DNA from 3 places in the Aurantimonas sp. A2-1-M11 genome. Region 3 is predicted to be linked to each of the others. Evidence: riboswitches for the same ligand, from Rfam matches in the RefSeq annotation. Region 3 holds a riboswitch; each other region holds the start of a gene.
What was found. A riboswitch is a leader RNA that binds a small molecule or an ion and turns the genes downstream of it on or off. The one in region 3 is predicted to bind thiamine pyrophosphate.

Region 1 (4,557 bases), on a different contig from region 3:
AGGCCACCGACGCCCTCGTGATCCTGCGGCGCATGCGCGACAACGCAGGCGACGGCATCGGGACCGACGTCGATCGCCTACTCGGGGCGGAGAAGGACATTCTCACCTGGTTCGACGGCTTCCTCAATCTGAAGGTCGAATCCCACCGCACCCGCATCCACGGCGACTATCATCTGGGGCAGGTGCTGGTTGCCAAGAACGACGTGGCCATCCTCGACTTCGAGGGCGAGCCGGGGCGCGATCTCGAAGAGCGGCGGCGCAAATCCTCGCCGCTTCGCGACGTGGCGGGCATGATCCGTTCCTTCGACTACGCGGCCTTTTCGGCCCGCGACAAGGCCGGTCCCGCCGACGAGGTAACGATCGAGCGGCTGCGCGAAATGGCCGAGAACTGGCGCGACGAGGTCACCGAGACCTTCCTCGACCGCTGGAGCGAGGCGTCGGGCATCGCGCTCGACGACCCGGCGATCGGGCAGTTGCTCGATCTCTTCGTGCTCCAGAAGGCTTTCTATGAACTGCGCTACGAGGCGACGATGCGTCCGGCATGGCTGTCGATCCCGCTGCGGGGAATCGTGGCGCTCCTCGAGAAACGACAGGTTTTGAAATGACGATGACGAATCCCCAATCGCGCGAAGCCTCGGCTTCGACCGACCATCGGCCGGATGCGCATCAGATCGATGCCGTCACCCGCGGCGTTCACGGTGATCCGTTTGGAGTCCTGGGGCCACATGACGCCGATGGCGGCACGATCGTGCGCGTCTTCCGGCCCGGTGCAGAGACCGCGTCGGTCGTGGACATGTCCGGCAACGTGCTGGGCCAGCTGGAGCCGAGTGGCCCCGACGGTTTCCATTCGGGCCATGTGGCCGGGCTGAAGCCGGGCGAGGCCTACCGCCTGCACTTCACCCATGGCGGCGACAGCTGGCAGGAGGAGGACACCTATCGTTTCGGCCCCGTGCTGGGCGAGCAGGACGTCTATCTCCTGGCGGAGGGCAACCATTACCGCCTGTACGAGAAGCTCGGCGCGCATCCGACCGTCATGGACGGCGTCGAGGGCACCAGCTTCGCGGTGCTCGCCCCGGCCGCCCGGCGGGTCTCCGTGGTCGGCAATTTCAACTCCTGGGACGGCCGCCGCCATGTCATGCGCAAGCGCCACGAATGCGGCGTCTGGGAGCTGTTCCTTCCGGCCGTCGGCCGCGGCGAGGTCTACAAATACGAGATCGTCGGCGTCCATGGCGACGTCCTGCCGCTGAAAACCGACCCGGTCGGCTTCCTGCAGGAGATGGCGCCGTCCACCGGCTCCGTCGTCGACGGTCTGGTCGAGCACGAATGGAAGGACGACGAGTTCCAGGCTCATGCGGCGGACTGGCAGGATCGCGAGAAGCCCATCTCGATCTACGAGGTGCATCTGGGCTCCTGGCGCCGCGGCGAGGAGAACGCCTATCTCGACTATGACGAGCTTGCCGAGCAACTGGTCCCCTATGTGCGCGACATGGGCTTCACCCATGTGGAGCTCCTGCCGGTCTCCGAGCATCCCTTCTACGGGTCCTGGGGCTACCAGCCGATCGGCCTCTATGCGCCGACCTCGCGTTTCGGATCGCCGGCGGCGTTCGCCCGGCTGGTCGATGCGTTGCACCAGGCCGGAATCGGCGTGCTTCTCGACTGGGTGCCGGGGCATTTCCCGACCGACACCCACGGTCTCGGCCGCTTCGACGGGACCGCGCTCTACGAGCATCCCGATCCGCGCCGTGGCTTCCACAAGGACTGGAACACGCTGATCTACGACTACGGCCGGCCGGAAGTGGAGAACTTCCTGGTCGCCAACGGCCTCTACTGGCTGGACCGCTTCCATATCGACGGGCTGCGCGTCGATGCGGTCGCCTCGATGCTGTATCTCGACTATTCGCGCGAGCACGGCGAATGGGAGCCCAACATCCATGGCGGGCGCGAGAATCTGGAGGCCATGGCCTTCCTGAAGGACACCAACGAGCGGGTCGGCGAGTATTATCCCAAGGCGACGACCCACGCCGAGGAATCGACGGCCTTCCCGGACGTGTCGCGCCCGACCTTTGCCGGCGGCCTCGGCTTCCACTTCAAGTGGAACATGGGCTGGATGCACGACACGCTGCATTACATGCAGGAAGACCCGGTCAACCGACGCTACCACCACCATCACATGACCTTCGGCATGGTTTACGCCTATTCGGAGAACTTCGTCCTGCCGCTGAGCCATGACGAGGTGGTCTACGGAAAGGGTTCGTTGCTCGGCAAGATGCCGGGAGACGAGTGGCAGAAATTCGCCAACCTGCGGGCCTATTTCGGCTTCATGTGGACCCATCCGGGCAAGAAGCTGATCTTCATGGGCGGCGAGTTCGGGCAGGTTGGCGAGTGGAACCACGACCGTTCCCTCGACTGGCACCTCTTGGACCAGCCGGGCCACAAGGGCATGCAGCGGCTGGTGCGCGATCTCAACACCCTGTACCGCGAACTGCCGGCGCTCTACGAACTCGACTGCGATCCGGCCGGCTTCGAATGGGTCGACACGTCGAATGTCGAGCAGAGCATCATCGCCTTCATGCGCAAGGACCGCGCGGGCAATCCGGTGCTGATCGTCTCGAACTTCACACCCGTGCCGCGCCACGACTACCGCATCGGCGTGCCGCTGCCCGGCCGATGGGTCGAGCGGCTGAACACCGATGCCGAGATCTATGGCGGCTCCAATGTCGGCAATCTCGGCGGCAAGGAAGCCGAGGAGGTCTCGGTCCATGGCCGGCCCTTCTCCGTGCCGCTGTCGTTGCCGCCGCTGGGGACCATCGTCCTGGTGCAGGAAGACTGAGCCGGATCGGGGGAGGCGATCCGTCGCCTTCCTGCCCCTCGGGTTGCTGACACAGCCTGCGGCGGTGTTGTAGACTTTCACTTCGTGACGGGGGCGTCCGCCGGGAACGGCGGGCTGAGATGCACCCTTTGAACCTGACCCGGATAATGCCGGCGGAGGGAGTCGCGACTCCGGCGCCTCCCATCGTGCCGGGTCGGGCTCCCCGTCGGCCAGGAGCCGACACAAGATGCAGCCCGCGCCACCCCCTTCCATCCGCAATGTCCTGTCCATCGCCGGTTCGGACCCGTCCGGCGGGGCCGGCATCCAGGCCGACCTGAAGACCTTTGCCGCGAACGGCGTCTATGGCATGGCGGTCGTCACCGCCCTGACGGCCCAGAACACCCAATGCGTTACCGGCGTGGAACTGGTCTCGCCGGACTTCATAAGCCGGCAAATTGACACCGTTTTCGCGGATGTCCGCGTCGATGCCGTGAAGATCGGCATGATCGCCACCGCCGAGATTGCCCGCGCCATCGCGGATGCCTTGCGGCGGCACGAGGCGCCCAACGTCGTCCTCGACCCGGTGATGGTCGCCAAGGGCGGTGACCGCCTGCTGACTGGCGAGGCTGTCGCCGCGCTGCGGAGCGAACTCATTCCCCTGGCGGACATGATCACCCCGAACCTGCCCGAAGCGGCCGTCCTGCTGGATGCGGCGGAGGCGGCCAGCCGCGACGAAATGGACGGGGCCGCGACCCGGCTGATGGCGCTGGGGTGCCGGTCCGTGCTCCTGAAGGGCGGGCATCTGGCGGGAGACGAGAGCCCGGACCTCCTGGTCACGGCAGCGCGGCGGCAATGGTTCGAGGGCCGGCGCATGGTGACCCGCAACACCCATGGTACCGGTTGTACGCTGTCCTCGGCGCTGGCCGCGCAACTCGCACTGACCGGAAATGCTTTCGACGCGGCGCGGAGCGCCAAGGCCTATGTCGCCGGCGCCATTGCCGCTGCGGACCGGCTCGACGTCGGATCGGGCCATGGCCCGACCCATCACTTCCACATTCACTGGTAGGCCGGGACGGATCCCGTTCAGGAGGCCTGGCGGAACGCTGCTTCCGTCTTCCGTGTCTGCGACAGTCCCTCGGCTACAGCGTCTTCGACACGGTCGCGGCCCATGGACTTGGCCCGGTAGAGCGCCCGGTCGGCCGCCGTCAGCAGTCCGTTGAGATCGTGCGTTTCCGCATTGGTCGCCACTCCCGCACTGACGGTGGCGGCGATCGACCGGCCGCCCACCATGCGGGCCTGGTTGGCAAAGCCTCGCACGATCGCTTGCGCGATCACTGCCGGCTCGTGTCTGTCGCGCCGCTTGACCACGGCGGCGAATTCCTCGCCCCCCAGTCGCGCAAAGACGTCGGATGGTCGCAGATGATCGGCAGTGCTGTCGGCAAACAGCTTGATGACCTCGTCGCCGCAGCCGTGGCCGTGCTCGTCGTTGATCCGCTTGAAGCGATCGAGATCGAACAGGAGCAGCGCCACCTCGCCGGCATCGGCGTTGTCGAGGAGAGCGGTCGCCTTGGCCGTGAAGGCCCGGCGGTTGTCGATGCCGGTCAGGAAGTCCGTCTCCGACATCCGCCGCAGCGATGCCTCCTGCCTTCCGCGCACCATGGCGATGATGAGATAGGTCGTCCCGCCGATTATGAGGACCGCCTGGACCATGATCATCGTGAATACGAAGCCGGTCATCAGCCGCTGGT
Region 2 (4,557 bases), on a different contig from region 3:
TTTGACGGGGAGTACGACGTCTGATTCGCGCAGGTGCCTTTGATCAGCTCGGAATACGTTGAAGAATACGTTCGTTATATCGCCGAGCGTAGTGGCCAATTCCCAGACAGAATGTTGGCGTGAGTCTCGCCGTCTGTGTAGGCGGCAAGAAGGCCGGACATATAGCAGCGCCGGCTAGGTCTGCCGCGCAGAAGTCAAATTCCACCAGTGGTAAGGCTGCTTCCTTCATCGGAGAGCGGCCGGGAAAGTTCGCCGCAGAAGTTTATGTCGCCGTTCGTCTTTTTCACTTCAACGGGCAACAGCCGCGAGCCGGCGCGTGTCTTTGGCCCGATCCTCAAGGCGGCCTTGAAGATGTGCGATGTGGGGAGAGACGCGAATGGCAAGCTTCGTGTCCCAATTGGAAGCATGCCGAATTTTCAGTTCCGGAGATCCTTGAGCGAGCGTGGGTTTCGACCCAGCCATCCACCTGTTTCGCACAATGTTTCGACACAGGTGCGCGGAAACCCTGTGTCGAAACACGAGATTTTTGGGTCGAAACCCCAGGCCGCTGCCCTTCTGACCAACGCGCAACCGCGTCGTCATCGAGTCGCGGAAATTACCAAGCCGTCCCCACCCCGTCCCCCGCTCACTGGCTACCACATTCCGTATCGTCATAAGTCTTTGATGACGTTGGTGATCCCGACTGGATTCGAACCAGTGACCCTCAGATTAGGAATCTGATGCTCTATCCTGCTGAGCTACGGGACCCACGCGATGCAACATAGTCGAAGCTGAGGGTATTCGCCAAGCCCGCTGGCGGCGATGACCGGGAGTGGCGTTAGCGTACGTTCGCATCGCTTTGGGCGAGCAGCAGGGCGGCCCCGCCGCGGAGCGACACCGTGATCGGGCCGAGCGCCTCGTTCGACTGGGTGAGAATCGAGTGGAAGGGCAGGTCGACGGCCTCAAGCGGCCATTTCGCCCCCGTGATGGTCAATCCCGAGACGTCCGAGAATTTCAGGATCGAGAACTGCGCGCCGGGAACCAGATCGAAGCATCGCCGGTCCGGGCCGAGAGGCCACGCGCGTTCGATGCCGTCGAAGAGCTCCACCTCGATGCCGCGGGCTGCATAGCGCAGCGCCAGGATCAGATGGGCAAAGGCGTGATCACTGCGCGGCCCGCCGAGGGCGCCCACGAGAAGCAGCCGGCTTGCGCCGCGTGCCAGTGCCGCCTCGATGGCGATCTCGCCATCGGTCATCGCCTTGTCGCGGGGGTAGGGTTCGCGCGGCAGGCTGGTCATCTCGATCGCTGGCCGCGGCGGGCTGGAATCGAAATCGCCCACCCAGAGTTCCGGCGTCACGCCCAACGCCGCGGCGTGGCGTACGCCGTCATCAGCCGCGATCACCCGCGTGCCGGCGATCGCGATTGCAAGATCGGGGGTCGGGGCGACATGGCCGGCAAGGAGAACGGAAAAGCGCGACATCGTCGCTCGCCTATAGCATTGCCCGGAAAAGGCCAATTGCCAGCTGTGAGGCTACCGGACGAAGACGGACGTGGTCGGCAGTCCAGCAGAAGTGGCGCCGTCCCACGCCACGCCGCCAAACTCGGGACAGGACTGGGAGCGAGGTTTGCGTCCATAGGACTAGTAAAGCCAAGAAAAGCCGGCGCCCTTGCCTGCGGTCGGTGTGCCCTCTAAGTCTGGAATTGCTCACACGGGGTGCCTTCGGGCTGAGAGGCGCAGGCCGACCCGACGAACCTGATCCGGATCATGCCGGCGTAGGGATGCGAGCGTCGGTGGGTGCCACGCGGACGCTTTCGTTTCGAAGGCCGCCGCACCGAAAGGCACCGCAATGGCCAGACTTTCCGATCAATTTGCGCTTGCAGCCTGGGGGCTCATCGCCTGCACTGCCCTGCTTGCGGGGCCGAAGGTGGCGGACGCCCAAGTCGAAAAGCCGGTGCTCTCCGTCTACACCTATGAGAGCTTCACGCCCGAATGGGGTCCGGGACCGAAGATCGAAGCCGGCTTCGAGGCGGTGTGTAATTGCGACCTGCGATTTGTCGGCCTCGAGGACGGCGTTGCGATCCTCAACCGGTTGAAGCTGGAAGGACCGTCGACCGAGGCCGATGTCGTCCTGGGGCTGACCACCGATCTCATTCCCGAGGCCAAGGCGACGGGCCTGTTCTCGCCCAGCGGCGTCGACCTGTCGGCGCTGGATGTCCCGACCGGCTTTTCGGACGAGGTCTTCGTCCCCTACGACTATTCGTATCTGGCCTTCGTCTACGATACGCAGGCGATCGCCGAGCCGCCGGCGAGCCTTGAGGATCTGGTCAATGGCGATCCGGAAATGAAGATCGCCATCGAGGATGCTCGCACCTCGACGCCGGGGCTCGGCTTGATGCTGTGGATGAAAAAGCTTTATGGCGACGAGGCGGCGGCGAAGTGGAAGCAGCTCTCGCGGCGGATCCTGACGGTGACGCCCGGCTGGAGCGAGGCCTATGGCCTGTTCACCAGCGGGGAGGTGCCGATGGTGCTGAGCTACACGACCTCGCCCGCTTATCACATGATCGAGGAGGGGACGGATCGGTACCAGGCCGCAAGCTTTGCGGAGGGGCAGTATCTGCAGATCGAGGTGGCTGCGATGCTGGAGAAGACCGACCATCCCGAACTCGCCACGCGCTTCCTGACCTTCATGCTGTCCGCCGACGTGCAGTCGCTGATCCCCACGACCAACTGGACGCTGCCCGTGCTGGACGGCGTCGAACTTCCGGAAGCCTTCGACCGGCTGGTTCAGGTCGATACGCCGCTGATGATCGATCCGCAAACCGTCGCGGCCAACCGCCGGGAGTGGACGCGGGAATGGCTCGAGGCCATCGGCCGCTGATGGTCGGGGCGGACGGCACCGCATGATGAGACGAACATGACCGGCGCTGCGGACCGTGCCTGGCGGATCGGCCTCGGCCTCGGAGCCGCCACGATCCTCGTCGGCTTTCTGGCTGGCGCCTTCTTCGTTCTTCTCGTAGCGACCGGTGCGGCGCCCGATTTTCGGACCTTGGCCGGTGATCGCTACCTACTCGGCGTCGTCCTGTTCACCTTGGAGCAGGCGGTGCTTTCCACGCTCCTGTCGGTGGCAGGTGCCATTCCGCTGGCGCTCGCGCTCCACCGCGCGCGGTTCCCCGGTCGCCGGGCGGTGCTTCGCCTTTTCCTGCTGCCGCAGGCGCTGCCCGTGCTCGTCGGCGCGCTCGCGATCCTGACGATCTGGGGCCGCAACGGCATCGTATCCGACGCCTTCGTGGCAGTCGGGCTCGCGCGGCTGGATATCTACGGCCTGTCCGGCATCCTGATCGCCCATGTCTTCTTCAACCTTCCCCTGGCTGCGCGTCTGATGGTAGCGGGCCTTGACCGCGTGCCGGCAGAAAGCTGGAAGCTGGCCGGGCAACTCTCGCTGAGCCCGCTCGCCACCTTCAAGGTGGTCGAATGGCCTGCCCTGCGCAGTGCTCTGCCGGCGGCGGCCAGCCTGATCTTCATGCTCTGCGTGACCAGCTTCACCTTGGTCCTCGTACTGGGCGGCGGACCCGGTGCGACGACGCTGGAAGTCGCGATCTACCAGTCGCTGCGCTACGATTTCGATCCCGGTCGCGCGATCACCCTGTCACTGACGCAGATTGGCCTGACGGCGATCATCCTGTGGTTCGCGACCCGCCTCGGTGGCGATGTGGCCGCCGGCTTCGGCCTCGGCGGCCGGGCGCTGCGCTACGACCGCAGGAGCCGCGGCCGCGCAGTCTTCGATGCTGTGATCCTGTTTCTCGGCATTGCCTTCGTCCTGTCGCCCTTCATCGCGGTGGTGGTCCGCGGCCTGGAAGCGGATCTGGCGCGGCTCCTGGCCGATCCGGCAGTGCATCGCGCGACGCTGACCAGCCTCGTCATCGCCATCGCGGCGTCGCTTCTGGCCCTGGTCTTGTCGGTCGCCATCGTCCTGGCGATGGAAGCGTTGCGCGCTGGCCCGTGGGGGGCACGACAGGCGGGGGGCGAAACGCTGCGAAAGGGGATGGAGACGACAGCAAGCCTGGTGCTCGTCGTGCCACCCATTGTCGTGGGGGCGGGCTGGTTCCTGGCCCTCAGGCAGGTCACCGATGTCTTTGCCGCCGCACCCTATGTGGTGGTCGCCACCAACGCGGCGATGGCCGTGCCCTTCGTGGTGCGGATCGTCGGGCCGGCACTGTCAGCGGCGAACCGCGCGACTGGCCGGCTGGCTGACAGTCTCGGCCTTGCCGGCCTGTCGCGACTGCGTGTGGTGGACTGGCCGGTGCTGCGCGCACCGGTTGCCCTCGGCTTCGCCTTTGCCCTGGCGATCTCGCTCGGCGATCTCGGCGCCATCGCCCTGTTCGGCAGCCAAGATCTGGTGACATTGCCCTATCTTCTCCTGCAACGCATGGGCAGCTATCGCACCAGCGATGCCGCGGGGCTGGCGCTCCTCCTCGGTATCCTCTGCTTGTCGCTGATGGCGCTGGCCGAGCGCGGCCTTGCGCGAAGGAACCGGACATGAAGGACGCTCTTGTTTTCGACGATGTCCGCTTCGACCA
Region 3 (4,557 bases):
GTCACCGCCTCGCGGACCGAATGGCAGCCCGCGGTGTTCGGCAGGATGTCGCGGCCCAGACCACGGATCAGTTCCCAGAAGGCCTGGCCGGCCCGTGCCGCGCCGGATTCGCGCCGCAGCGACACGGTGACGACACCGGCCGGGGCGGCCTCGATGGCCTCGATCATCACCTGCGGCGAGGGGTAGAGCGAGGTGCCCAGCATCAGCCGCGAGGCAAGCCGCCGACCGTAGATCTCCATGCCGTGCTTCACATTTGCCGGCTCACTTTTGATCACGTCCATCCTCAGCCTCCCTTCATGGGGGCGATGATCTCGATCGCGTCGCCCTCGGAGAGCCGCACCGTGTCGCGCTCACCCTTCGGCACGAAGTCGCGGTTGAGCGCCGTGGCGACGATGGCGCCTTCATAGCCCAGTTCGACGAGCGCGCGGTCGAGGGTCGTGGCCTCGACGCTGCGTTCCTCGCCATTGACGGAAATTCTCATGATGCGTCCCTCAGGGGTTCGGCGAAGATCTCGGCGACGGCCTCCCCGGCCATGGCGGGGGACAGCAGGAAGCCGTGGCGGTAGAGCCCGTTCAGGCTGACCACCCGGGCCTGGCGCGTCACAAGCGGCAGGTTGTCGGCATAGGCCGGGCGCAGGCCGCTGCCGGTTTCCACCAGCTCGGCCTCGGCAAAGGCCGGATGCAGCGCATAGGCGGCATTGAGCAGTTCCACCGTGCCGCGCAAGGTGATGGCGCGGTCGTCGTCGGTCTCCACCATCGTTGCGCCCACCATGAACAGCCCGCCCTTGCGCGGCACCACATAGATCGGCGAGCGCGGATGCAGGAGCCGCACCGGGCGCGCCAGCGACACCTCCTGCGTGCGCAGCAGCAGCATCTCGCCGCGCACCGCCCGCAGGCGGGGCAGATCCGGGCGCGCGGCGATGCCGCGGGTATCGACGATGTGATCGTGGTCGAGGTCGGCGGGCGCGACACGGCTGCCCAGATGCAGGCGTACGCCGCGCCCGCGCAGCCGTTCGGCCAGCGCGTGCAGCGTGCGGCGGGGGTCGAGATGGGCTTCCTCGGCGAAGAACAGGCCGTCGTCGAATCGGCCGGACAGGTCGGGCTCCAGCGCCGCGATCGCCTCGGCGTCGAGACGCTCATGCCCGCGCGTGCGGCGGGCGAAGCGGTCGAGATCGGGCCGGTCGCGCCAAGGTGCCAGCACCAGCGTGCCGTTGCGCACGACCTCGGGAACCTGCCGCGCCCACCAGGCGATCCCCGCCAGCCCGGGAGCGACGATCGCGGGATCGGCGCTCTCGGCTTCGCAATGGGGCGCCAGCATGCCGCCGGCGAGCCACGACGCGGCCCCCAGCCCCAGTTCGGGCGCGGCCTCGTGGACGTCGAAATCGGCGCCCCGCTCGGCGAGTTCCAATGCGGTGACGAGCCCGGCAACGCCGGCCCCGATGACGGCCACGCGCATGGTCAAGCCCCGCCGACGCGTCGGGCGTCGTGCGTACATGCGAACCGGTCGGCCATACTCTCTCCTCGACGCGTCTCGGAGATCCGGCTGATCGACAGGGGAAAGACTGGCGGCGCGCGCCCGCGGCGGGGCGCCTGGCCCGCCAGCTTCCATCCCTCCGCCGGTCTGAACCGGATCAGGTTCGAAGGGTCGCCACGCGCTGCCGCCTCTCGGCGGCCGATGGCCTCTCAGTTCCCTGCCGGAACTCCCCTTGGATACGGCGAATCTGGGGCTCCGGAGCGGCGCTGTCAACGCCGCCGCGCGCCGAGGCGCCTTTCGTCCGACGCAATGCCCGGCACCGGTCTGTCTGACCGAGGCATCGTCACGCGCCCCCCCCATGATGAATGGGCACTCCGGCTCGGTGGCTCGGCGCAGCCGGTTCAGCCCTGCGGCAGCCGGCGCTCGCGGCGGCGGCGCCGCATGCGGACCGCACCGTGGCCGCCGGCCCCGATGGCCCAGCCGAGCCCGAATCCGACCACGGCCAGGAGCAGTCCTTCCACCGTGATCGGCAGCGCCGGGCGATAATCGGCGGCCGCCCGTTCGGCGATTTCCCAGTCCGGGTCGCCGACCGCGACGAAGGGGCGGAACAGGGGCGCCGATTCCGCCACCATCCGGTAGCGGCGCTTGACATCGTCGAACCGCGCGATCGTCTGCCCGGCGTCGGTGCCCTGGCGGGCGACGAAGGCGTCGCGGTTCTCGCGCAGCCGCTCCACCGCTTCGCCACGCGACAGGTCGGAGGCGGCCGCGCTGGCGTCGAAGCGTTCGACGATCCGGCGCAATTCGTCCGCCGCGCCGCCGAGCCGCTGCAGATATTGCTGGGTGAACTCGAGCGACTGGCTGGAGACGAGCCCCAGGAAGAGCGCCGCCACGACGCGGATGACCAGTCCCGGCATACCCTCTCCCTCCCCGCATGGCGGCCCGCCGCCGCCGCCGCTTCGCGCAGCGCCGCGATCATACGACGCCCACGCTGCCTGCGCATCCCGCATCGGCTAACGCTTCGACCTGCCGCTTCGACGCATCATGCGTCCCGGCAAACCGATGCCGGTGTCAGGCCGTGCTGCGGCCCGTGCGCGCGTCAGGCGAACAGTCGCGTCCCGCGCTCGGCAATCGCCCGGAAGCTGGCGGTCACATGGTCCGCCAGCGCATCGGCGACCGCTCCGGCACCGTCGCGGCGCGCCAGCGTCATGCGATAGTCGCCGAGCCGCGGCAGGCCGTGCTCGGCTCCCAGCCGGACGATGTCGCCCGAGGCCACGCTGATCGGCAGCGGCGCGATCGCCAGATCCGCGGCGACCGCGGCGAGCTGGCCGCTGCAGAACTCGCTGCTGTAGGCGACGCGGTAGTCGATCTCCGCCGCGTCCAGCGCCGCCAGCGCCATGCCGCGCCAGGCGCAGCCCGTGTCGGCCAGGGCGAGCGGCAGCGGCCTTTCGGCGGCGGCCAGCCCGCCGCGCGCGCCCACCCAGACCAGCGGCTCGCAATGGATATAGTCCGGCCCGTCCCGGCGCTCGTCATGGCTGAACACGGCCAGGTCCAGCTCGCCCGCCCGGCAGCGGCGGCGCAGCTCCTCGGTGCGGTCCAGGCGGACCTCGACCTCGACCTTGGGATGGGTCTGCGCGAAGCGCTTGAGGATTTCCGGCATGGCGACGACGCCGTTGTCGTTGGGCACGCCGAGCCGCACGCTGCCCTCGCAGCAGATCGAGAGGAAGCGCGAGAAGGCCTCGTCGTTCAGCTTCAGCAGGCGGCGGGCATAGCCGAGGAAGATCTCGCCATCGGTGGTCAGCGACACGCTGCGGGCGTCGCGCCGGAACAGCTCGCGGCCGACCATGTCCTCCAGCTTCTTCACCTGCAGGCTGATCGCCGAGGCGCTGCGATGCACCTGCTCCGCGGCGCGGGAGAAATTGCCGGTGTCGGCGATCGCCACCATCGTGCGGGCGAGGTCCATGTCGAGATTGGGCAGGTTCGGGGACAGCACGGGCGACTCTCTTGTTAGCAAAACTTTCAGCTACCCTTACACCTTCTCGTTTGCCTCATCAATGAGCCTTCCTCATATTTTGGCCATCAGCCATTGGAGGTACTCATGCTGCATCACTCGACCCTGCCCCCGCGCCTCGGCGACGAACGCGTTACGGGCCTTGCCGGCCGCCTGAAGAACTGGACGGTGGAGCGGCGCCGCCAGCGCCTGCGCCGCGACGCCTTCAACACGCTGCTGCATGTCGACGACCACATCCTCGCCGACATCACCGGGCTCACGCGCGAACAGGTCGCGGAAATGGCCCGCCAGCCCCTCGCCGTGGATGCCCTGGACGCGATCTGCCGGCTGCAGGAGCGGGCCTCGGCGCGGCACGGCGCGTCTCGCCGGACCGGTTGAGCCCCGCCAACCCTCACCCCCAACGAAAAAGGCGCGCCCCGCGGGACGCGCCTTTCCGTATGCCTGCGAAGGGACGTGTCGCTCAGGCGGCGTCTTCCTCGCCCTTGCTGATCTCCTGGCCGCTCTCCTGGTCGACGACCTTCATCGACAGGCGCACCTTGCCGCGCTCGTCGAAGCCCATCAGCTTGACCCAGACCTTCTGGCCTTCCTTGACGATGTCAGTCGTCTTGGCGACGCGGTCGGCGGCCAGCTGCGAGATGTGCACGAGGCCGTCGCGCGAGCCGAAGAAGTTGACGAAGGCGCCGAACTCGACGGTCTTGACCACCGTGCCCTCGTAGACCTCGCCGACTTCCGGCTCGGCGACGATCGAGTGGATCCACTTGCGGGCCGCCTCGATCTCCTTGGCCGAGGACGAGGCGATCTTCACCGTGCCGGTGTCGTCGATGTTGATCTTGGCGCCCGTCTTCTCGACGATCTCGCGGATGATCTTGCCGCCGGCGCCGATGACGTCGCGGATCTTCTCGGTCGGGATCTGCATGACCTCGATGCGCGGCGCGAACTCTCCGAGCTCGGCCCGGCTCTCCGACAGCGCCTGGCCCATCTCTTCCAGGATGTGCAGGCGGCCGCCGCGGGCCTGGTCGAGGGCGATCTGCATGATCTCCTCGGTGATGCCCTGGATCTTGATGTCCATCTGCAGC

Region 1: linked by a shared signal. The riboswitch ahead of thiD (bifunctional hydroxymethylpyrimidine kinase/phosphomethylpyrimidine kinase) and the one ahead of thiO (glycine oxidase ThiO) in region 3 are both predicted to bind thiamine pyrophosphate.
Region 2: linked by a shared signal. The riboswitch ahead of thiB (thiamine ABC transporter substrate binding subunit) and the one ahead of thiO (glycine oxidase ThiO) in region 3 are both predicted to bind thiamine pyrophosphate.

The regions. Positions count from the first base shown of each region.
Region 1 is NZ_JAZHLI010000041.1:37,278-41,834, forward strand. It holds gene treS (maltose alpha-D-glucosyltransferase) at 1-605, shown strand, start outside; gene glgB (1,4-alpha-glucan branching protein GlgB) at 602-2,830, shown strand; TPP riboswitch at 2,910-3,008, shown strand; gene thiD (bifunctional hydroxymethylpyrimidine kinase/phosphomethylpyrimidine kinase) at 3,057-3,875, shown strand; gene VQ042_RS17040 (GGDEF domain-containing protein) at 3,893-4,557, opposite strand, start outside.
Region 2 is NZ_JAZHLI010000015.1:54,050-58,606, forward strand. It holds tRNA gene VQ042_RS09280 (tRNA-Arg) at 671-747, opposite strand; gene VQ042_RS09285 (thiamine diphosphokinase) at 818-1,459, opposite strand; TPP riboswitch at 1,680-1,776, shown strand; gene thiB (thiamine ABC transporter substrate binding subunit) at 1,827-2,858, shown strand; gene thiP (thiamine/thiamine pyrophosphate ABC transporter permease) at 2,895-4,520, shown strand; gene VQ042_RS09300 (thiamine ABC transporter ATP-binding protein) at 4,517-4,557, shown strand, end outside.
Region 3 is NZ_JAZHLI010000059.1:17,016-21,572, forward strand. It holds gene VQ042_RS20060 (thiazole synthase) at 1-239, opposite strand, end outside; gene thiS (sulfur carrier protein ThiS) at 284-481, opposite strand; gene thiO (glycine oxidase ThiO) at 478-1,455, opposite strand; TPP riboswitch at 1,591-1,716, opposite strand; gene VQ042_RS20075 (DUF2937 family protein) at 1,875-2,387, opposite strand; gene VQ042_RS20080 (LysR substrate-binding domain-containing protein) at 2,570-3,463, opposite strand; gene VQ042_RS20085 (hypothetical protein) at 3,569-3,859, shown strand; gene pnp (polyribonucleotide nucleotidyltransferase) at 3,942-4,557, opposite strand, start outside.